Regions from separate parts of the Streptomyces sp. NPDC001530 genome, predicted to be linked through region 2. Evidence: riboswitches for the same ligand, from Rfam matches in the RefSeq annotation. Region 2 holds a riboswitch; the other holds the start of a gene.
What was found. A riboswitch is a leader RNA that binds a small molecule or an ion and turns the genes downstream of it on or off. The one in region 2 is predicted to bind S-adenosylmethionine.

Region 1: another riboswitch for S-adenosylmethionine. It lies ahead of ACFY0T_RS34425 (aminotransferase class V-fold PLP-dependent enzyme); the one in region 2 lies ahead of ACFY0T_RS17620 (cell envelope biogenesis protein OmpA).

What each region holds. Positions count from the first base shown of each region.
Region 1 covers NZ_JBIAVS010000019.1:45,267-56,596, forward strand. The annotation lists gene ACFY0T_RS34410 (Rieske 2Fe-2S domain-containing protein) at 1-897, shown strand, start outside; gene ACFY0T_RS34415 (cytochrome bc complex cytochrome b subunit) at 894-2,534, shown strand; gene trpD (anthranilate phosphoribosyltransferase) at 2,676-3,740, shown strand; SAM riboswitch class IV at 3,872-3,988, shown strand; gene ACFY0T_RS34425 (aminotransferase class V-fold PLP-dependent enzyme) at 4,202-5,563, shown strand; gene ACFY0T_RS34430 (Lrp/AsnC family transcriptional regulator) at 6,402-6,683, opposite strand; gene ACFY0T_RS34435 (rhomboid family intramembrane serine protease) at 6,680-7,414, opposite strand; gene ACFY0T_RS34440 (hypothetical protein) at 7,569-7,808, shown strand; gene ACFY0T_RS34445 (NYN domain-containing protein) at 7,843-9,192, shown strand; gene ACFY0T_RS34450 (NlpC/P60 family protein) at 9,521-10,555, shown strand; gene ACFY0T_RS34455 (NlpC/P60 family protein) at 10,777-11,330, shown strand, end outside.
Region 2 covers NZ_JBIAVS010000008.1:63,584-74,913, forward strand. The annotation lists gene ACFY0T_RS17575 (ATP-binding protein) at 151-2,865, shown strand; gene ACFY0T_RS17580 (roadblock/LC7 domain-containing protein) at 2,868-3,341, shown strand; gene ACFY0T_RS17585 (DUF742 domain-containing protein) at 3,400-3,831, shown strand; partial or broken gene ACFY0T_RS17590 (ATP/GTP-binding protein) at 3,782-4,392, shown strand; gene ACFY0T_RS17595 (ABC transporter permease) at 4,435-5,109, opposite strand; gene ACFY0T_RS17600 (ABC transporter permease) at 5,106-5,813, opposite strand; gene ACFY0T_RS17605 (ABC transporter ATP-binding protein) at 5,810-6,970, opposite strand; gene ACFY0T_RS17610 (NADP-dependent oxidoreductase) at 7,481-8,428, shown strand; gene ACFY0T_RS17615 (DNA-3-methyladenine glycosylase family protein) at 8,456-9,334, opposite strand; gene ACFY0T_RS17620 (cell envelope biogenesis protein OmpA) at 9,447-10,157, opposite strand; SAM riboswitch class IV at 10,528-10,675, opposite strand; SAM riboswitch class IV at 10,804-10,913, shown strand; gene ACFY0T_RS17625 (amino acid ABC transporter permease) at 11,243-11,330, shown strand, end outside.

The DNA.
Region 1 (11,330 bases), on a different contig from region 2:
GAGCGCACCGTCGCCATGCTGTTCACGCTGTCGATGCTGGCCACCGTCGCCTTCATCGTCTCGTACGTGGCGATCCCGAACGACAAGTCGATCTTCGTGTTCCCGATCGGGCACATCAGCGCGCTGAACTTCGCGCTGGGGCTGACCCTCGGTGTGGCGCTGTTCTCGATCGGCGCGGGCGCGGTCCACTGGGCCCGCACGCTGATGTCCGACGTGGAGATCGTCGACGAGCGTCACGCGATCGAGGCGGAGCCCGAGGTCAAGGCCAAGGTCATGGCCGACTTCAAGCAGGGCGCCAAGGAGTCCGCGCTCGGCCGCCGCAAGCTGATCCGCAACACGATGTTCGGCGCGCTGGCCCTGTTCCCGCTCTCCGGCGTCATGCTGCTGCGCGACCTCGGCCCGCTGCCCGGCACCAAGCTGCGCCACACGATCTGGTCCAAGGGCAAGCTCCTCGTCAACATGAACACGAACGAGCCGCTGCGTCCCTCGGACGTCGCCGTCGGTTCGCTCACCTTCGCCAAGCCCGAGGGCTTGGAGGAGCACGACGAGGACTTCCAGAAGGAGATCGCCAAGGCGGCCCTGATGATCGTCCGGATCCAGCCGGACAACATCAAGGACAAGCAGGAACTCGAGTGGTCCTACGAGGGAATCGTGGCCTACTCGAAGATCTGCACCCACGTCGGGTGCCCGGTCTCCCTGTACGAGCAGCAGACGCACCACGCCCTCTGCCCGTGCCACCAGTCCACCTTCGACCTCTCCGACGGTGCCCGAGTCATCTTCGGCCCGGCCGGTCACGCCCTGCCGCAGCTGCGCATCGGTGTGAACGACGAGGGCTACCTCGAGGCGCTCGGCGACTTCGAAGAGCCCGTCGGTCCTGCATTCTGGGAGCGCGGATGAGCACTACCACCACCTCCGACTCGCGCTCGCCGCGCGAGAAGGCGCCCGCCGGCGAGCGGGTGGCCGACTGGGCCGACGGCCGTCTGGGGATCTACTCCCTGGCCAAGTCCAACATGCGCAAGATCTTCCCCGACCACTGGTCGTTCATGTTGGGTGAGGTCTGCCTCTACAGCTTCATCATCATCATCCTCACGGGTGTGTATCTGACGCTGTTCTTCCACCCGTCGATGAACGAGGTGGAGTACCACGGCAGCTACATCCCGCTGCAGGGCCAGCTGATGTCCGAGGCGTTCAACTCGACCATGCACATCTCCTTCGATGTGCGCGGTGGTCTGCTGATCCGGCAGATCCACCACTGGGCGGCGCTGATCTTCCTCGCCGGCATGTTCGTGCACATGATGCGCGTGTTCTTCACGGGTGCGTTCCGCAAGCCGCGTGAGGTCAACTGGCTGTTCGGCTTCCTGCTGTTCGTCCTGGGCATGTTCACCGGCTTCACCGGTTACTCGCTCCCGGACGACCTGCTCTCCGGCACCGGTGTCCGCTTCATGGAGGGCGCGGTCCTGTCCGTGCCGATCGTCGGCACGTACCTGTCGTTCTTCCTCTTCGGCGGAGAGTTCCCGGGCGGCGACTTCGTGGCCCGCTTCTACTCGGTCCACATCCTGCTGCTGCCGGGCATCATGCTCGGCCTGGTGGTCGGCCACCTGATCCTGGTCTTCTACCACAAGCACACGCAGTTCGCGGGCCCCGGACGGACCAACAAGAACGTCGTCGGCATGCCGCTCCTTCCGGTCTACATGGCCAAGGCCGGAGGCTTCTTCTTCCTGGTCTTCGGTGCCATCGCGGCCATCGCGGCGGTCGCTCAGATCAACCCGATCTGGGCCATGGGCCCCTACCGTCCGGACCAGGTGTCCACCGGCGCCCAGCCCGACTGGTACATGGGCTTCTCCGAGGGCCTGATCCGCTTCATGCCGGGCTGGGAGGTCAACCTCTGGGGTCACACGCTCGTCCTGGGTGTGTTCATCCCGCTGATGATCTTCCCGCTGGTCCTGGTCGCGATCGCGGTCTACCCGTTCATCGAGTCCTGGATCACCGGCGACAAGCGCGAGCACCACATCCTGGACCGCCCGCGCAACGCCCCGACGCGTACCGGCATCGGCGTCGCGTGGATCACCCTGTACATGGGGCTGCTGATCGGTGGCGGCAACGACCTGTGGGCCACGCACTTCCACCTGTCGATCAACACGGTCACCTGGTTCGTGCGGATCTTCTTCTTCGTCGGACCGGTCCTCGCGTTCCTCATCACCAAGCGGATCTGCCTCGGCCTCCAGCGCCGCGACCGGGACAAGGTGCTGCACGGCCGCGAGTCGGGCATCATCAAGCGCCTGCCGCACGGTGAGTTCATCGAGGTCCACGAGCCGCTGCCGCAGTCGTCGCTGCACGCCCTCACGGCGCACGAGCAGTACCTGCCGGCCGAGATCGGCCCGACGGTCGACGAGAACGGTGTCGAGCGCAAGGTCACGGGCACGCAGCGGCTGCGCGCCAAGCTCAGCAAGGGCTTCTACGGGGAGAACAACCAGATCCCCAAGCCCACGGTCGAGGAGTACAAGGAGATCACGAGCGGCCACGGCCACCACTGATCCTCTGATCGGTCCTTATTGATCGCCACGGCTGGAGCCCCGTCCATTGCATGGACGGGGCTCTTTGCCGTCTCCCGGGCTGGATAGGGTGTTCCCATCCCTATAAGGAGTCCCTTTCCGGGACTGAACCAGGAGCGGCTTATGAGCGCTGTGAACCCCGCTGGAGGCGACACCGCGGCGGGCCGTTCCTGGCCCCAGGTGCTGAACGGCCTGCTCGACGGCCGTGACCAGAGCGCGGACGACACGGCCTGGGCGATGGACCGCATCATGCGCGGCGAGGCGACGGACGCGCAGATCGCCGGTTTCGCGGTGGCGCTGCGGGCCAAGGGCGAGACGGTCGAGGAGATCTCCGGGCTCGTCCGGACGATGTACGAGCACGCCAATGTGATCGAGGTGCCGGGGCCGACCGTCGACATCGTCGGTACGGGCGGCGACGGCGCGAAGACCGTCAACATCTCCACGATGTCGGCGATCGTGGTGGCCGGGACCGGCGCCAAGGTCGTCAAGCACGGCAACCGTGCGGCGTCCTCGGCCTCCGGTGCCTCGGACGTCCTGGAGAAGCTCGGCGTCAACCTCGAGCTGCCCCTGAAGCGGGTCGCCGAGGTGGCCGAGGAGGCCGGGATCACCTTCTGCTTCGCGGTGAAGTTCCATCCGGCGCTGCGTCATGTGGCGGCGGCGCGGGGTCAGTTGGGGATCCGGACGACGTTCAATGTCCTCGGGCCGCTGACGAATCCGGCGCGGGTGCGGGCGCAGGCGGTCGGGGTCGCGGATCTGCGCATGGCGCCGATCGTGGCGGGCGTCTTCGCCGAGCGCGGCAACTCCTCGCTGGTCTTCCGCGGCGACGACGGCCTCGACGAGCTGACCACCACGTCGACGTCCAAGGTCTGGGTCGTCCGCGACGGCAAGGTGACCGAGGAGCGCTTCGATCCGCGCGACGTCGGTATCGACCTCGTCCCTGTGGAGGCCCTGCGCGGCGCCGACGCGTCGTACAACGCGGACGTGGCCCGTCGACTGCTGAACGGCGAGACCGGGCCCGTACGGGACGCGGTGCTGCTGAACTCGGCGGCGGCCCTGGTGGCGCTGTCGCCGGGCGACGCGCCGCTGGTGGACCAGATCCGCGCGGGCATGGCGAAGGCGGCGGAGGCCATCGACTCCGGGGCGGCGAAGAGGACGCTGGAGCGGTGGGTGGCGGCCACCAACGCATGAGCCGTACGCCGACTCCGAGCCCATTGAGCCGTACGTCGGCTCCGAGGCCGTACGTGAGGTGACGCGAGGCGCAGTCCGGATCCTGGACTGCGCCTTGCGCGTCGAAGATCTTCTGGCAAGATGCTGTACCAGGTCATGAGCGACAGCCATCAGGCCCCGGCCGGCTGTCCGGCAACCCTCCGTCCGTGGCGGGGTGCCCCGGGTGAAGACCAGGCCGTAGGCAGCGAGGTCTACGGCAAGCGCGGACCCCTCGCACGCTTTCAAATAAGCGCGGTACCAGGGGTCCTGGTCGTTCGAGGGAGCCTTCTGTGAGCAAGCGAATGCGATAGGGCGTAGAGCCCCGCCTCCGCATACCCCCTTTCCACCCTTCCCGCGCTGAGCCGTATTCCGGTGTACCCGATCCCGGTGTACCCGGTACCCGCTCGCGCGGTGATTCCTTCTGCCTCTCACAGGAGCTCGCCATGTCTGTCTTCACCGCTGCCGCCGACCAGACCGTTTGTGCCCCTCTGCCCGTCCTGGGGCGAGATGTCACCGTCCCGCTCGTCACCGGTGGCGAGGTCACCTACGCCGCGCTCGACTACGCCGCCAGTGCCCCGGCCCTGCAGCGGGTGTGGGACGACGTGGCCGCATACGCCCCGTACTACGGCAGCGTGCACCGCGGTGCCGGGTACCTGTCGCAGCTGTCCACCGACCTGTTCGAGAACGCTCGCAAGACCGTCGCCGAGTTCCTGGACTGCCGCGAGGGCGACCAGGTGATCTTCACCCGGTCCACCACCGACTCACTCAACCTGCTCGCCGCCACCCTTCCGGCCGACTGCCAGGTCTTCGTCTTCGAGACCGAGCACCACGCCTCGCTGCTGCCGTGGCGGGATGCCCGGGTGACGTACCTGAACGCCCCGCGCACGCCTGACGAGGCCGTCGCGACGCTGGAGCGCGCGCTCGCCGACCGCGACCCGTACGGGCCGGCCCTCGTCTGCGTCACCGGGGCCTCGAACGTCACCGGTGAGCTGTGGCCGGTGCGGGAGCTCGCCGCGGCCGCGCACGCGCACGGCGCGCGTATCGTCCTCGACGCCGCGCAGCTGGCCCCGCATCACCCGGTGTCCGTCCGCGACCTGGACGTCGACTGGGTCGCCTTCTCCGGCCACAAGCTGTACGCGCCCTTCGGCTCCGGTGTCCTCGCGGGCCGCTCCGACTGGCTGCGCGAGGCCGAGCCGTACCTCGCGGGCGGCGGTGCGAGCCGGAAGGTCGCGCGGCGTACGGATGGTGGCGTGGACGTGGAGTGGCACGAGAGTGCGGCGCGGCACGAGGCCGGGTCGCCGAACGTGATCGGCGCCTACTCGATCGCGTCGGCCTGCAAGGCGCTGGCGGAGGCCGGCTTCGAGGGGCTCGTCGCCCGGGAGCAGCACCTGATCGACACGGTCCGCGCGGGGCTGGCCGAGGTGCCCGAGGTGCGGGTCCTCTCCCTCTTCGGTGACGACGCGCCGCGCGTCGGCGTCATCTCCTTCGTCGTCGAGGGGTGGAACAGCTCGCACTTCGCCGCCGCGCTCTCCGCTGAGTACGGCATCGGGGTCCGGGATGGCCTCTTCTGCGCCCACCCGCTGGTGCGCACCCTCCTCGGCAGCGACCCGGGGACCCAGGGCGAGTGCGGCGCCCCCGAGGCCGCGCCCGGCGAGAAGTCCCTCAACGCCATCCGCGTCAGCTTCGGCGCGGGCACTCCCGACGAGCACGTCCAGCGCTTCGTGACCGCCGTGAAGGAACTCGTACGGGACGGCGCGAAGTGGAACTACCGCACGGAGGACGGCCGCTGCGTCCCGGCGGTCTGACCCGACCGCAGGTGGGTGGGGGCTCGGGCGGGTGGGTCTTTCGCCCCCGCCGCCCCTACCCGTCCCCTCCACCTGGGGCTCCGCCCCAGACCCCGCGAGGGGGCACTGCCCCAGCCCCGGCGAGTGGGCGCTGCCCCAGACCCCGTGAGGGGCGCCGCCCCAGACTCGGCGAGGGGGCGCCGCCCTCTGGACTTTCCCGCACGGGGCTCCGCCCCCAGGGCCCCCTCGGGGCTCCGTCCTTGACCCGCCCGGGGCTCCGCCCCCGTCCCCGCCCGGGGCTCCGCCCCTGACCCGCCGGGGGCTCCGCCCCTGACCCCTGCGCGCGGCTACGTCCTTGGACCTCGTCGGGGGCGCTGTCCCCCCTCGGGACTCGCCTCTGGCTCCTGTCCAGGACTCCGCCTCTGGCTCCTGTCCAGGGCTCCGCCTCTGGCTCCTGTCCAGGGCTCCGCCTCTGGCTCCTGTCCAGGGCTCCGCCTCTGGCTCCTGTCCAGGGCTCCGCCTCTGGCCGCTGTCCGGGACTCCGCCTCTGGCCCCTGTCCAGGGCGCCGCCCCTGGCCCTGTGGGGTGGGCGCTGGCCCCTGTGCCCTGACTGCGGTGCGCCTGCCTCGTACTCGTGGCCGAGGGCTTCGCCCTGGACGCGACGGAGGCTTTGGTTCGGAGCCCGCCCCGCAGCTTCCCCCGGAGCCCTGCCTGGTTCCGGCTCCTCAACCGTCGGAGCGGACCTGTTCTGTCTGTTCAGCCTGTCCGGCGTTTGAGGACGGGGCCGTTCAGGTCGAAGCGGGGGTCTGGGGGCGGCAGCCCCCAGGGGTGGGAATGGGTAGGGGCGGCGGGGGCGAATTCAGCCGTCCAGGCCGATGGCGAAGGCCGCTTCCAGGTCGTGTTGGGAGTAGGTGCGGAAGGCGACGTGGGTGTCGGTGGCCTCGACGCCGGGGATCTTGCTGATGCGGCCCGGGATGACGTCCGCGAGGTCTTCGTGGGCCTTGACGCGGACCATGGCGATCAAGTCGTACGTGCCGGTGACGGAGAAGACCTCGCTGACGCTGTCCAGCGCGGCGATCGACTCGGCGATCTCGGGGATCCGGTCCACGCTGGTCTTGATGAGGACGATCGCGGTGATCACGGTTGGTTCTCTCCCTCGGGGGCGGCCGTCGCTGGGGCCTTCACTCTAGTCGTACGGCCGAATCGGACCGATGCGTAGAGGAAGCCGGCCGAGAAGCCCACCAGGTGGGCCAGATAGGCGACGCCGGGGCCCGATGTGTCGCGGCCCGCCGCGAGCCACTGCAGGGTCACCCAGAAGGGCAGCACCACCCAGGCCGGGAAGCGCAGCGGCAGGAAGAAGAGGAACGGGAAGAGACTGGTCACCCGGGCCTTGGGGAACAGGTACAGGAACGCGCCGAGGATCGCGGAGATCGCCCCGGACGCGCCGACCAGGGACTGTTGCGAGGAGGCGTTCGCGGCGGCGTAGCCCAGCAGGGCGAGATAGCCGCACCCCACGTAGAAGAGGGCGAACTGCACGTGGCCCATGCGTTCCTCGGCCATCGCCCCGAAGACGTAGAAGAAGAGCATGTTGCCGAGGAGGTGGAGCCAGCTGCCGTGGATGAACAGGGCCGTGGCGGGAGTGAGCGCCGCGCGGGGCGCGCCCTCGAAGAGCTCGGTGGGCACCACGCCCCAGCGCCGGAAGTAGGCCCGCTGGGCGACCAGTAGTTCGTCCCCGCTGCCGTACACCGGATTGAGGCCCGCCGCCGGGCCGATCACGAAGATCAGACAGCAGAGGGCGATCAGGCCGTATGTCACCGGCGCCGACTGTCCCCGGATCGCTCTGCCGACCGTCGTACTCCAGTTGCTGATCATGGTGCAGAGCATGGCGTAACGGGAGCCATGCGGACAGACCGCCTCGCCGCTGTGGACAGCCGAGCGTCGGGTACCCGCCAGGCCGTAGGGTTACGAGCCACATGCACCAGGGAGACTGGCGCTGGACGGACACTAGAAGGAAAGCGACTGCCACATGACGGTTCCCCTGCCGGACGCCAAGACTCGCTGGCGCTGCACGCTCTGCGGCAACCTCACGCGTTTCGACGTGACCCGCTCGTCGAAGGTCGTCGAGTATGTGCACCTCGACCTGGCCGGTGAGCCGAAGGTCGAAGAGCGCGAGGTGGTCAGTGAGACCATCGAGTCGGTCCGCTGCCGCTGGTGCAACGCGGTGGATCAGGTGGAACTCGTGGACAGGCCGGGCGCCGGCTCCTGAGGGAGCGGGCCCCGCACAGGCATTGGGGTGACGGATGGTGGAGACCACAGGCGGGGAGCCGGACGACGGCGCCGCTGAGGTGCTCGACCGTCCGCTGCCCGATGGTGTGCGGAGAAGAGTCGTCCAGATTGTCTCCGATGGTTTCGGTGGGCTGACCGTTGGTGAACTGCCTACCCAATTGCGGCAGTACGCCCGGTTCGCCCCCAACCGGCGGGCGAAGTTCGCCGGTAACGCCATGGCTGCGGCGCTGGAGACGGACCCTCTCTTCAGACAGCGCATCGCCGAGAAGCTGAGAGAGGCGCAGCCGGAGCTCACCGGTGCCCTCGACTCGGGCGCGCCGCCCCCGGCCGCGGACCCGCTGGACGTGGCGGCCGCGGCCTATGTGCTGCGCCCCACGGGCTGGGTGAAGCTGGTGACCGCCGCGGGCGAGGAGGCCCTGCGGGCGGACGCCGAGCGCGCCGACGAGGAGAACCGGGCCGAGCTGGAGCGGCTGCGTGAGGAGCTCGCGCAGGCCCGCGGCCAGACGAAGGCCGAGACCGAACGGCTGCGCACGGAGCTGGAATCGGCCAAGAAGGAAGCCGAATCGCTGCACCGCAAGCTCCGCGGCGCCCTCAGCGACGTCAAACGCGGCGAGGCCGCACTGCGCAAGATGCGCGGCGAGATGGACGCCGTGCGGGCGGAGGGGCAGGCCCAGGTGTCCGCCGCCGAGAGCGAGACGCGGCGGCTCAAGGCGCGGCTGGGGGAGGCCGAGGCGACCCTCGAGGCGACGCGGCGAGCGGCGCGCGAGGGACGCAGCGTCGAGGACATGCGCGTACGGCTGCTGCTCGACACCGTGCTGGACGCCGCTCAAGGGCTGCGGCGGGAGCTGGCGTTGCCGCCCGTGTCCGTACGGCCCGCCGAGACCGTCGATGCGGTCGAACCGGGACGGATGACGCCAAAAGACATCGCCGCCCGCGCCCTGTCCGAAAATGATCCGGCGATCCTCGACCAGCTCCTCGCGCTGCCGCAGGCCCATCTGGTCGTCGACGGCTACAACGTCACCAAGACCGGCTATCCGCAGATGCCGCTCGAGAAGCAGCGCCTGCGGCTCCTCGGGCAGCTCTCGCAGCTCGCCGCGCAGACCGGCGCCGAGGTGACCTGTGTCTTCGACGGGGCCGAGCTGGCGGCTCCCGTGCTGCTCGCGCCGCCGCGCGGAGTGCGGGTGCTGTTCTCCAAACCCGGTGTCACCGCCGATGAGTTGATCCGTCAGCTGGTGCGTGCCGAGCCGCCGGGGCGGCCGGTCATCGTCGCCTCCACCGACCGTGAGGTGGCCGACGGCATCGCCAAGGCGGGTGCGCGGCCGGTCGCTTCGGCGGTGCTTCTCAAGCGTTTTTCGCGGGGCTAGTCGAGCGCATCTCGCTCGGTTGACCATCTGGACTGTACGTCTCATAGGGAACGTAAGTCCCATGCGCAACATCCGGGCGTGATGCCCGAATTGGCAAGACCTTCACGCAACGTAGTGTCAAGCCCGCATCACTGCATGTGAGTTGTCGGCAAAGAATGCGCTCGGTGACCGAGATTTTTCCTATGAGGATTTGAACTGATCACGAGAGGGTCACTAGGGTCAGGCCTCGAACCTCCGCTCGGGTGATCACTCATTGGGAGTGACGGCGGAGGGGCACCGCCCGTCGGCGCAATCGGCAGGCGGCTGGAGGAAGAAGGAGCTCGCCTTCGTGGCGTCCCACCGTCGACCCAAGCAGCCGAGCCGCACCCGTGTGACCGTGCTCACCACCGCCGCCGCCGCTGCCGTGGCCCTCAGCGCGAACGCCGCCAACGCCGCGCCGAGCGAGAAGCCGAGCAAGGACGAGGTCAAGGCCAAGGTCGACAAGCTCTACGAGGAGGCCGAGCAGGCCACCGAGAAGCTCGACGGGGCCAAGGAGAAGCAGGAGAAGCTGCAGAAGCAGATCAGCGCCCTGCAGGACAACGTCGCCCGCGGCCAGGAAGAGCTCAACGACCTGCGCGACGGCCTCGGTTCCATGGCCAGCGCCCAGTACCGCACCGGTGGCATCGACCCCTCCGTGGCGCTCTTCCTCTCCTCCGACCCGGACGACTATCTCGACAAGGCGTCCACGATGGACCAGCTGAGCGCTCAGCAGGTCGAGGCGCTGAAGAAGGTCCAGGAGAAGCAGCGCTCGCTCGCCCAGCAGCGCAAGGAAGCCTCCGACAAGCTCAAGGACCTCGCCGACACCCGGGCGGAGCTGGCCAAGAAGAAGAAGGAAGTCCAGAGCAAGCTCGGCGCGGCGCAGAAGCTCCTCAACACCCTGACGGCGCAGGAGAAGGCGGCTCTCGCGGCCGCCGAGCAGGAACGCGCCACCCGGGCCAGCGAGCGCGTCGACCTCGGCAACAGCAAGGCCGCCTCCGGGCGCGCCGGCGCCGCGTTCTCCGCCGCGCAGAGCAAGATCGGCTCGCCGTACGTCTACGGCGCCTCCGGTCCCTCCTCCTTCGACTGCTCGGGCCTGACGTCCTGGGCCTACGCCCAGGCCGGTGTCTCCATCCCGCGCACCTCGCAGGCGCAGGCCAACGCCGGTACGCGCATCTACTCGCAGAGCGACCTGCAGGTCGGCGACCTGGTCATCTTCTACAGCGACCAGCACCACGTCGGTCTCTACGCGGGCAACGGCCAGGTACTGCACGCCCCGCGCACCGGAACGGTCGTCCGCTACGAGTCGATCGGCAACATGCCCTTCCAGTTCGGCGTCCGCATCTGACGCACAGCTGTTGAGGGGACCCCTCGCAGCGCCGCCCAAACGGGCGAATTGCGGCAACTCCCGCTGACCCCACGCCCCGTCGGTGACCTGCGTCTCCGGCGGGGCGTCGCTTTAGTGTGCCCGCGGAGGTCTTTGGCCGGTGCGTAGTCGCACGGCTACTGTCTGGCGCGTTTCCCCCAACTCCGGGGGACCACCGTCAGCGGAAGGGAGAGCGGCTACCCGTGGGGTCCCATCGCCGCCTTGCACCGTCCGGCTTCGACCGGGGCGCAAGCGTCGCCGGTTTCGCCGTCTGCGTGATGTCCGCCGCGGTCGCGGCACTCGGCGCCCTACCGGCGGCCGCGGCACCGCGGGACGACGCCCAGGCCGAGGTGGACCGTCTGTTCGCGCAGGCGGAGAAGGCCACCGAGGCGTTCAACAAGGCCGACGAGCGCGCCGATTCGCTGCGGGGGCAGGTGAGTACGGCACAGGACGAGATCGCCCGGCAGCAGGAGCGCATCAACACCATGCGGGACGCGCTCGGTTCGCTGGCCGGCGCCCAGTACCGGTCCGGCGGCCTCGGTCCCTCCCTCGCGCTGCTGTTCTCCGACGACCCGGAGGAGTACCTCGACAAGGCCGCCGCGCTGGACCGGATCACCGCGCACGAGGCCGGTGAGCTCAAGGACCTCCAGCTCGCCCTGCGCGACCTCGCCCAGAAGCGTGAGGAGGCCACCGGCAAAATCGCCGAGCTGGAGCGCAGCCGCAAAGCCGTCGCCCAGCACAAGCGGACCGTCGAGCG
Region 2 (11,330 bases):
ATGGCCGTACTCATGCGACAGCCGCTAATGTTGGCCGCGTCGAGGGACCTGTTCCACTTGTCGGCCTGGGCGCGCCGTCGCGACCGTGCGATCCGATCCACTCAGCCCGGTCAGCGGGCTTCCAACGGGGAACGAAGTCAAGGAGGTTGGGTGCCCGCGCACAGAAAAGCCGCCCCGGAGCAGCCGTCCACGGCTCCCCGAACCGTCCGGAAGCCCTCTCTCCTGGACCGTTGGCCTTTCCGCCGCAAACTCAACGTGCTGGTGATCGTCCCGCTCGCGATCGTCTCGGCGATGGTCTCCTACATCGTCTACTCCGAGATCGACCGGGCCCGCACCGCCGCCGACACCGCCCAACTCGTGCGGGACAGCGCCCAGGTGACCAAGCTCATCGACGGTGTGCAGACCGAGCACCGGCAGGCACTCCTCGTCTCCCTGCACCACGAGGCCGCCCGCTCCGGCGACAGCCCGCCTGATACCTCCGCCTACCTTCAGGCGCAGCAGAAGGTCAGCACCCAGATCGAGGCCGTCCGGTCGACCTACGGCGACCGGCTGCCCGACGCCGAGGCCCAGGCGCTCAAGGAGCTGGAGGGCCTGGACAGCCTCCGCAAAACCGTGGAACAGGGCCCCATCCCCGCCGACAACATCGACCCCGCGTACGGATCGGTGATCGAGGGCCTCATCAACGGCCTCGGGCTCGGCCAGTCAGGGAGTGAGTCGTCGTCGTCCGCGGGCAATCTGCTCGACGCGCTGCTGCGGGCCGACACCGCGCACGCCTCCTTCGAGACCAGCGTCTTCGCCGCGCGCACCCGGGACCCCAACGCGCTCATCGAGTTCACCGGCGCTGTCGGCGACTACGAGCAGTACACCTACCAGGCCGAGCGGTTCACCCGGTTCGCCAGCCAGGAACAGGGCGCCGACCTCGCCGGGATCGAACACAGCCCCTACCAGAGCGTCATCGGCCAGCACTGGGCCGCGCTCCAGGTCGACCCCAGCGGTCTGGTGGCCGAGAACGCGGCGCAGCAGCGCGTCGCCCTCGACGACGCGCTGCGCGCCGATCCCACCTACGAGCGCCAGGCCCAGAATCGGCTGAAGATCACCCAGACGCTCATCGGTGAGATCGCCGCCGACACTCAGGACGCCTCCAACAGCGTCTGGTGGGAGGTGGCTTGGCTGATCGCCGTCAACCTGTTCGCCTTCGGTGCCTGGATCCTGTTCTCCGTGCTGATGCGCCGCTCCGTGGTGCGGACCGTGCGGACCCTCACCGAGGCGGCCCAGCACGTGGCCACCGCGGCCGAGACGGAACTGGCCCGGGTCGCGGACGACGACGCCGACGACGCGAGCCCGCCGCGCCTCGAAGCCGTACCCGTGCCGGTGCGCGACGAGATCGGTGAACTCGCTGAGGCCTTCAACCAGGTTCAGGTCACCGCGACCGCCCTGCTGGAGCGCCAGGTCATCAGCCGTCGCAACATCGCCGAGATGTTCGGCAACGTCGGTCGCCGCGTCAGTAACCTGACGGCCCGTCAACTCGCGCTGATCGACTCGGTGGAGCGCGGCGAGACCGATCCCGAGGTACTGGACCGGCTCTACCGCATCGACCACATCGCCGTACGTCTCCAGCGCAACGCCGACAGCCTGATGCTGCTCGCCGGGATCAGCGAGACGGGACTCAACACCGAACCCATGCGGCTCAGCAACATCGTCCGCGCCGCGCTCGGGCAGATCGAGGGCTACCAGCGCGTCACTCCGCACGCCGAGGGCGATGTCACCGTCGCCCCCGACATCGTCGGTGATCTGACGCTGATGCTCGCGGAACTGCTGGAGAACGCGGTGATGTTCTCCCCGGCGACCAGCGGCGTCGAAGTGGTCCTGCGCCCCCGGCACGGGGTCGGCGGCGCCCTCGTCGAGATCATCGACCACGGGCTCGGGATGAGCCCCGAGCGGCTGGAGCAGGAGAACGCCCGCCTCATCCGCCGTGAACGGCTCGACCTGGCGCCGACGGAGGTCCTCGGCCTGTTCGTGGTCGGCGGACTGTCCCGGCGCTGGGGCATCGAAGTCGTTCTGTCCCGCACCCCGGGCGGGGGCGTCACGGCCACCGTCGCGGTCCCCGCGTCCCACCTCCTGCTCACCGACCCGGCCCAGGCCGCGGCGCGGGCCCCGCACATCCTGCCGCCCGCCCGCCATGCCGGCACCCGCGAGCCGCGCCCCGCGCGGGTCGAGTCGCCGCCCGGGCCCTCGGGCCTGCCGCGCAGGATTCCCGCGCGCTCCCGGGGCGGGGAGTCGCCCGGCCACGCGCGCGAGAACGAACGCGTGGTGGCCACGCGCGGCGAGGACGTCAGGGGTCACACCCCGAACGGCCACGACACACTCCCGTCCAGGCCGAACGGCCCCGGGGCACCGATAGCTGGTACGTCATCGGAGGCACCGTGGCGCACGGGCGCCGAGGCACGTGAGACAACAGGCCGCGGTACGCCCACGGGTGCGGCCGGCGGCGTCGGCCCGCGGCCCGGCAACGCCACCGACGGCGGCTCCGGTACGGCAGCTCCGTCGAGGCCCGGCCAGACCGGTCCGCTGCGGCGCCGGGTGCGGGGTGCGACCCTGTCGGCCACCACCGCCTCCAGCCGTCAGCCCGAGCGGACCGTCACGAGCCCGCCGCGGCCGCCCGCCTGGCAGCCCACGGACGCGGAGGCGGCACGCTCCGAGATCGACGAGTTCGAGGCCGCCGTCCTGCGGGCCGAGCGCGAGAGCGCGGCCGAGAGCCGGACCACCGGGGCGACCCGACCGGGACCGGGGGGCCGGTCCGGCGCCCCGGCCGATTCCAGCACAGAGAACAGCAGACCCTCATCCCCGGAAGGCATGAGCACGTGACCATGTGGACAGGCGAGCCGGAGTCCCGAGCGGCGGAACCGGTGACGGACGTGAAGGCCGCCGCTGCCGACTTCAATTGGCTGCTCAATCGATTCGCCACCGAGACGGCCGGGGTCGTCGACGTGATCGGCGTCTCCTCCGACGGACTGCTCATCGCGGTGTCCCAACTGCGCGGACAGGCGGACTCGGAGAGGCTCGCGGCGATCGTCTCCGGCATCACCAGCCTGGCCATGGGCGCGTCCGGCAACTACGGCCTCGGCGGTCTGAACAAGGTCATCATCGACCTGGAGGAAGGGCACGTCCTGGTGTCGGCGCTCGGCGCCGGCGCGGTGCTCGGCGTGGTCGCCTCCAAGGAGGCGAAGCTCGGCAACATCGCGTACGAGATGACCCTGTTCGCCAACCGGGCCGGTGCGGTCCTCAGCCCGCAGCTGGTCATGGAGCTGAAGAACACCGTGGGCATCGCCCCGACCGGTTGACGTCCGACGGGGCGTCATATGACCGGTGACGGCCCGCGAAGCGAAGGGGGAGGACGTGATGACGGCCGGCGAGCCAGCAGCCACCGACGACGCCGGGTGGGAAGTGGAACCCCCCGCGTCGGTCGTCCGGCCCTTCCTGCTGACCGCGGGGCGGATCGCCGGCGGCGACAGTCTCGTACCGCCGATCCCGATCGAGACGCAGGTGGTCGCGACCGAACTGGGGCTGGCAGCACTGGACGCCTTCGTCTTCGAACAGCACCGTGACATCATCACGGTCTGCCGCCAGCCGCAGTCGCTGGCGGAGATCGCGGCGAAACTGCGGATGCACTTGAATGTGATCCGGGTGCTCGCCGACGATCTGCGCGCCGACGGTCAACTGGCCCTGTACGCACCGCAGGCCCACTCAAACCGCGATGTCACCGTATTGCGAAGGGTTATCGATGGTCTCCGAGCTATCCCCGACTCCCGGGGCGCGATCCGTGAGGGCTGACACCGAGGGGCCCCGGCCGCCGCTGCCGGTGAAGATGGTGATCGCGGGCGGCTTCGGCGTGGGCAAGACCACCACGGTGGGCGCCATTTCCGAGATAGAGCCGCTGACCACCGAGGCGTCCATCACCTCGGTCGCCGCAGGCGTCGACGACCTCACGCACACCCCGGAGAAGATGACGACCACCGTCGCCATGGACTTCGGCTGCGTCACCCTCGACCCGACCCTGAAGCTCTATCTGTTCGGGACCCCGGCCAGGAGCGCTTCGGGTTCATGTGGGACGACCTCGTCGAGGGCGCGCTCGGCGGACTCGTCATCGTCGACACCCGTCGGCTCGACGACTGCTACACGGCCGTCGACTACTTCGAGCACCGCGAGATCCCCTTCGCGGTGGCCGTCAATGCCTTCGACGGCAAGGTCGAACACGATCTGGACGACGTACGGTGGGCCCTCGACGTCGCCGACCACGTGCCCCTCACCGTGTTCGACGCGCGCGAACGCGGCTCCGTACGGGACGCGCTCCTCGTCGTCCTCGAGCACGCGCTGGCCACAGCCGAGCGGTGAAGCGGGGACGGGCCCAGGACCCGTCCCCCTTCGATACGGCCGTCAGGCCGCCCGGCGCCTGCGCACTCCCGGGGACACCGCCAGCCGGGCCACGGCCCAGAAGAGCACCAGGACGAGCAGGGCGAGCACGGCGGTGAGGGTGGCCCCGCCCACCACCTTCTCGTAGTTGCGCTGGTAGAGGCCGTCCACGATGTAGCGGCCGACCCCGCCGAGGCTCACATAGGCCGCGATCGTCGCCGTCGACACGATCTGGATCGCCGCCGAGCGCAGTCCGCTGAGGATCAGTGGCAACGCCGCCGGGACCTCGACCTGGAACAGGATCTTCCCCTCCGACATGCCCATGCCGCGGGCGGCGTCCACGGGGGAGGGGTCCACGGTGCGGATCGCCTCGTAGGTGGTGATGAGCACTGGGGGGACCGCCAGTACCACGAGCGGGATCATCACAGGCAGGATGCCGAGCCCGAGCCAGACGAACATCAGCACCAGCAGCCCGAAGGTCGGCAGGGCCCGGGCCCCCGCCGACACGAAGGCCAGCGCGTTGCCGCCGCGGCCGGTGTGTCCGGTGACCAGGCCGATGGGCAGACCGATGGCCGCGGCGATCGCGAGGGCCCCGGTGGAGTACTGGAGGTGCTCCCAGACGCGCTGCGGGATGCCGTCGTAGCCGTGCCAGTGGGAGCCGTCGCTGAAGAACGACTGGATGAAATTGAGTACGTTCACGACACGCTCTCCGGGGTGCGGGCGGTGGCCGCGATCGTGGCCGTACGGCCCTTGGTCCTGCGGCTGGACGGCGGCTGCCAGGGGGTGAGCACCCGGCGCAGCAGCACCAGCAGGGCGTCGACCAGCACCGCGAGGACGGCGGTGGTCACCACCGAGTTCACCGCGAGGACCGGCCGGTGGTACAGCATCGCGGTGGTCAGCAGATTGCCGAGCGCCCCCTGGTTGCCGATCAGCGCGCCGACGCTGACCAGGCTGATGCTGGAGGCGGTCGCCACCCGCAGTCCGGCCATGATCGCCGGTACGGCGATGGGGAGTTGGACCTGGAGGTAGCGGCGGCCGGGACCGATGCCCATCGCCGCAGCGGCGGCGTTCGTCTCCTCGGGGACCGAGCGGATGCCGTCGACGACCGCGGGGACGAGGATCACCAGGCTGTACAGGCACAGCGGGATCATCACGGTGAGCCGGCTCAGCCCCGTGTAGTCGATGAGCACCACGAAGAAGGCGAGCGACGGGATCGCGTACAGCACCGTGGTGACCCAAAGGACCGGCGGGTAGAGCCAGTTGAACCGGACGCACAGCAGGCCGATGGGCAGCGCCAGCAGCAGACCGACCAGCACCGGGATCAGGGCCTCCTGCATGTGCCAGGAGATCAGACCGAGATAGCTGTTCTGGAGGTCGCTCGGAATGTCGAAGAAGCCGTTCATCGCGCGGCCTTCAGGTGGGACGGGCCCTGCGGGGAGTCCGACGGGCCCTGTGGGGAGTCCGCGGCCCGTCGCTGCCGGGCCACGCGGATCGCCGCCGCGATCGTCTCCTGGTCGGCGACGCCCAGCACCTGCCCCGCCCCGTCCACGGCGACCGCCTGGCCGGTGGGCGACAGCACCGCCCGGTCCAGCGCGACCCGCAGCGAGTCCCGGCCCACCTCGAAGCTCTGCCCGTACGGCTCCAGAGCCTGAACGTCACCGCCCCACACGCTGAGGTCCGCCCAGCCCAGCGGCTTGCCGCCGGCGTCGGTCACCAGCACCGACGACCGCTCTCCGCCCCGACCGGCGATCTCCTGCCAGTCGGAGCCGACCGGGAAGACCCGGGAGCGGTCGAGTGCGAGCTCGCGGGTGGACAGGAACGACAGACCGCGGATACCCCGGTCGGCGCCCAGGAACTCCTCCACGAACGAGTCGGCGGGCGACGACAACAACTCGTCGGGGGCGGCGAATTGGGCCAGGTGGCCGCCGGTGCGCATCACGGCGATGCGGTCGCCGATCGTGATGGCCTCGTCCATGTCATGGGTGACGAACACGATCGCCTTGCCGAGTTCGCCCTGGATGCGGAGCAACTCCTCCTGGAGGCCCCGGCGGACGACCGGGTCGACCGCGGAGAACGGCTCGTCCATGAGCAGGATCGGCGGGTCCGACGCCAGCGCGCGGGCGACGCCGACACGCTGCTGCTGGCCGCCGGACAGTTGGTACGGATAGCGGCGGGCCATGCCCGGGTCGAGACCGACCCGCTCCATGAGCTCGGCGGCACGGGCGCGGGCCCGCTGCTTGGACCAGCCGAGCAGCCGCGGCACCGTGGCGATGTTGTCGAGGACCGTGCGGTGCTGGAAGAGACCCGCGTTCTGGATGACGTAACCCATGGAACGGCGCAGGGCGTTGACCGGCTGGCGCAGGATGTCCTCGCCGTTGACCCGGATCGTGCCGCTGCTCGGCTCGACCATGCGGTTGATCATGCGCAGCGTGGTGGTCTTGCCGCAGCCCGAGGGTCCGACGAGAACGGTGATGGAGTGGTTCGGTATCTGGAGGGACAGGCGATCGACGGCCACCGTGCCGTCGGCGTATCGCTTGCTGACATCTTCGATGGCTATCAAGCGTCGAAACCCTTCGGGAACGGCTTTGCTCGTACGTGGCGGGATCGCGTGTACGAGGGTGCGTAGTCTAGCCAGTTGATGTTCGTTCGCGGTCGCCGCAGGTTACGGATTGCGAGCGTGGTCCGGTGTCGTGATGCGCAGGTGGCGGACAGAGTGGCTGCGCGGATCAGCGCGAGCCTCGAACGGCTCGTGGAGTCCGACGAGGCGACGAGCTCTTCTTCGGCCTGCCGTGGCCGAACCTCGCACTATGGGTACTCGGCCGCTGGGCCACTCCGGCCTGGGCGAGCAGGCGTACGGGGATCGGGGCGGCCGAGGTCCTGGGGGCGCTCGGCCTGATCCTCCCAGCTGCGCCGGACATCGCGTCCGTCCTGGCGGGCTGGGGCCGCCTCGGCTCGTACGTCTTGAGAGGCTCGTACGCCATCCCATACGCGGGCGGCGCGGTACCCGCCACCCACCCCCTTCTTTTCGTACTCTTCTTCCTATTTCTCCCCTCATCTCTGGAGGCACATCATGCGCGCACTGAACGTTCCCGCCGCCGGGCAGCAGCCCGAGGTGTCCGACCTGCCCGTGCCGGTGCCCGGCGAGGGCACCGTCCTGATCAAGGTGAAGGCCGCCTCGCTCAACGCCATCGACAACGTGCTGGCCGCCGGGATGATGGCGGAGATGATGCCGCACGAGTACCCACTGGTCGTCGGCCGGGACGCGGCCGGTGTGGTGGAGTCGGTCGGCGCCGGCGTCGACCATGTGAAGCCCGGCGACGAGGTCTTCGGGCACATCCTGCTGGCCCCGCCGATCCAGGCCGGGACGGTCGCCGAGTACGCGGTCCTGCCCGCGGCCGCCGTCGCCCTCAAGCCCGCCGGGATCGACTTCACCACCGCCGCGGCCCTGCCGCTGGCCGGTGCGACCGCGCTTGCCGCGGTCGATGCTGTGGCCGCCGAGTCCGGCCAGAGCGTGCTGGTCGTCGGCGCCGGGGGAGGGGTCGGCACGTACGCGGTCCAGCTGCTCGCCGCGCGCGGCGTCACCGTCGTCGCCACCGCCCGGCCCAGCGACACCGACCGGCTCATCGGCCTGGGGGCCACCACGGTCGTCGACTACACCACCGGCGATGTCGCCGACCAGGTGCGCGTCGCGTACCCCGAGGGCGTCGACGCCCTCATCGACCTCGTCTCGCACAGCGCGGACGGCCTGCCGCTGGACGTGGTCCGCAAGGGCGGCAAGGTCTCCTCCACCCTCGGTGCCGCGGACGAGCGGGTGCTCGCCGCCGCGGGCCTCACCGGCGCCAACGTCAACGGAGGCCCGGTGCGCCAGGTCATCGCCCCGCTCGCCGAGCAGCTGGCCGCCGGCACGCTCAAGGCCGATGTCAACACCGTCCTGCCGCTGGAGCGTTCGGCCGAAGGCCTGGCCACACTGGCCTCCCGTACCGCCCGCGGCAAGATCGTCATCACCGTCGCCGACTGACCGACGGGCGCGACGTTTTCCGCCGCCTTACGCGGGGGTGTGAGCGGGGCGGACGTCGGCCGGGCCCATGCGCTCGGCGCGCAGGACGCGGAGGTGCAGCGCGGCCCATGCGCGGTAGGGCCGCCAGTTCTCGGAGACCTCGGTGAGGTGGTGGCCGGGGCCGTACTGCTCGGTGATCTCCGCCTCCAGCCGGCGTTCCTGGCTCGGCAGGGTGTCCGGGTGGCCCGCGCCGCGTATGACGACGAGCTCGGCGGAGAAAACGCCCAGCCCCTTGACCTGCTGGACCTGGCGCACCGCCTCCTGGGGGTTCAGGGTGCGCAGCCAGGCCCCGTCGAGGAGCCCGTCGAGCGCGGCGTACGCCACGGAGTGCAGGTACTCGGTCTTGCGCCAGGGCAGTTCGACGTCCAGGCCGAGCAGGGCCTCGGGGGAGGGGAACGCGCCGCCGGTGCCGTAGCGGGCGACGAGTTCGGCGCGCATACGCCTGGCCGAGGTCATCCCCGTGCGCTGGGTCAACACCGCCCAGGCAGCGGCCTCGTACGGCGAGTGGAAGCCGCACGGGCGCAGGCCGGGCCAGCGGGCCTGGACCTTTGCGATCACGGGGTCGCGCTCGGCGACCGCGGGCCAGCCGCGGGCGTCGATGTCCAGGGACAGGAAGCGGCGCACCTGCTCGGCGGCGGCGTCCAGGTCGCCGTCGCCGGTCACCACGACGTGCGCCGTGGTGCCGTACTGGGTGACCTCCGCGGCGACACGGCGCCAGTCGGCGTCGGCGTGGAAGACCGTGCGCAGCGCCCCGTCGGCACCCGCCGCCGCGGCCGGCCCCAGCGGAGCGAACTCCTCCCAGAACTCCCGGCTCGCGTCCAGTGACCAGGGACCGACCACCTCGAATGCGACCGCGTGCTGCGCCATGCCCAACCTCCTGCTCAGGACACCGGCACGCGCGGACGGACGGAGAGGCCTCCGGCGCCGGTTCACTGTCTTCTGTGCACCCCACCTTGGGCTGAATACCTGACAACCTCCGTCAAGTATTTCCGCGAGCGCCGCCGCGGTGACCGTCAGGACGTACGCACCCGGCGCCCTGGAAGGCAGGATGCTCGCCGAGGCGGCGCACGTAGTCGCGGAGGCGGCTGTGCCGGGAGAGGGGGTCGGTTGTGTCGAGGTGGGTGAGTGCCACCCAGAGGTCCACGTCCGCCGCTGTCAGCTCCTCGCTCAAGACGTAGGTACAAGTGGCGAGTTGACAGTCCAGTACATCCAGCGTCGCCGATCGGGCCTCCGGCCGTGCGGTCGATGTCACGTCCCGGTCGAGGAGTTCGCGCAGGGCGTCGATGTCCGCGGCGAGGGCCGGCGGGTGCAGCGCGGGGGCGCAGGTTCCGTCGTGGCCCCTCGGTAGGTCCGCGAGGTCACGAAGGATGTCGGGGGTGTGATTGCTGACGATGCGTCCGCTCCAGCGGTCGCACAGCGCGGGCGCGGTCAGCGGGCCCTCGTAGTGGTGCCAGGTGGCCTCGTAGGCGCGGCGCAGCGAGGCGAACGCGTCAGGTGTTTCGGCGGGGAGCGCCAGGGTCGTGGTGGTGACCGAGTCCTTGAGGCCGAGCAGGTCGAGGGTGATGGCCAGGCGCAGCGAGCGCGGACAGCCTTCGGAGAGATACAGCTGATAGCGGTGCGGGGCCGGGTAGAAACCACCGGCGGCGCCGACGCCGATACGGCTGCGGATGGCGTGCGGGCGAGTGGACACGGACGGTCCGGCGCCCCAGGGGCGAGCGCTTGACGGAGAATCAACTGGGCTCGGGGCGGGAGAGGTTGAGGAGCAGGTGCCTGCACTTGGCGCGTGCGAGCTGGTGGTGGCGGCGCTGGTGGCGCACGTGCCTGCGGTGCCTGTGTTCGAGGCGCGCGAAACTGTCTTGGGCATGACTCTCCATGGGAACGACGAAGCCCCGGCCGCCTCGTGGGCGGCAGCGGCGGAACGGAGTGACTGCGCTTGCGTACCGGCACGAAGCGGCCGGACTAGTACGCGCTGGAGACCCGCAACAAGTCGATGTGCAGACGTCTCGTCAGGTAGTTCCTGGGCATTCCCACCGGTCCGCCTCCAGGGCCCGCGAGTTGCGAGACCGCGCTTGCCCCGCCGCACCGGCGGGACCCGGTCGTCACCCGGGGCACCCCGTCGCGGTGGAAGGGTTGCCTGTCAGCGGGCCGGGGCCGATGACCGCGTCGCGCGGGAGAATCCGCGGGGACGAGGCGCTGACAATCGTGACCGTCCCCGCCAGTGTCGGCGCGCTCCCCGAAGGCGTCAAGGACGCCTGTACGCGGTCTCACCAGGTGGTCATCCGGGCCGGAACACGTTGACATTGGTTTCCGCGCGTGCCTAACTTACGCCGCAGATCGGTCATGAGTGTCAGCGAAAAAGCCCTGGCTCGCTGGCCGGCAACCCTCGCGACGCGGTGGGGTGCCCCAGGTGACGACCGGACCGGAAGACTTTCGGTAAGCGCGAGCCGCCCACGGGCGGCAACAGTGACGGAGACGGCGATGGACGCAGCTTGGAAGGCCGCACGGCGGCCCCGCGGCTGCGTCCTGCTGTGCGCGAACCGCTGTGTCGATCTGCTCCGCGTCAACAGTGCCCTGTGTACCGCTTCGGGCTGTGCCCGCTGTCAAGGCTGACGGCGTTCTGAATCCCTGACGCGCACCGCCGCCGCGGTGTGCCCTCTGCCCGCCCAGCCCCCGGTACCGGCGTCTTCCCGTTCTTCGTCATCCGCGGCCTTCCTCGTTGTGCTGCGGTGCCGTCGCGTACGCCGCACCGGGGTGTCCGACTCCGCTGGAGCCCTCATGAGTGAACCCCCTGGCGCCGCCGTGTCCCTTGCCGAGGCACCGCCCGCCGACTCCCCGGCGAAGCCGCTCACCGCCCAACGCGTGC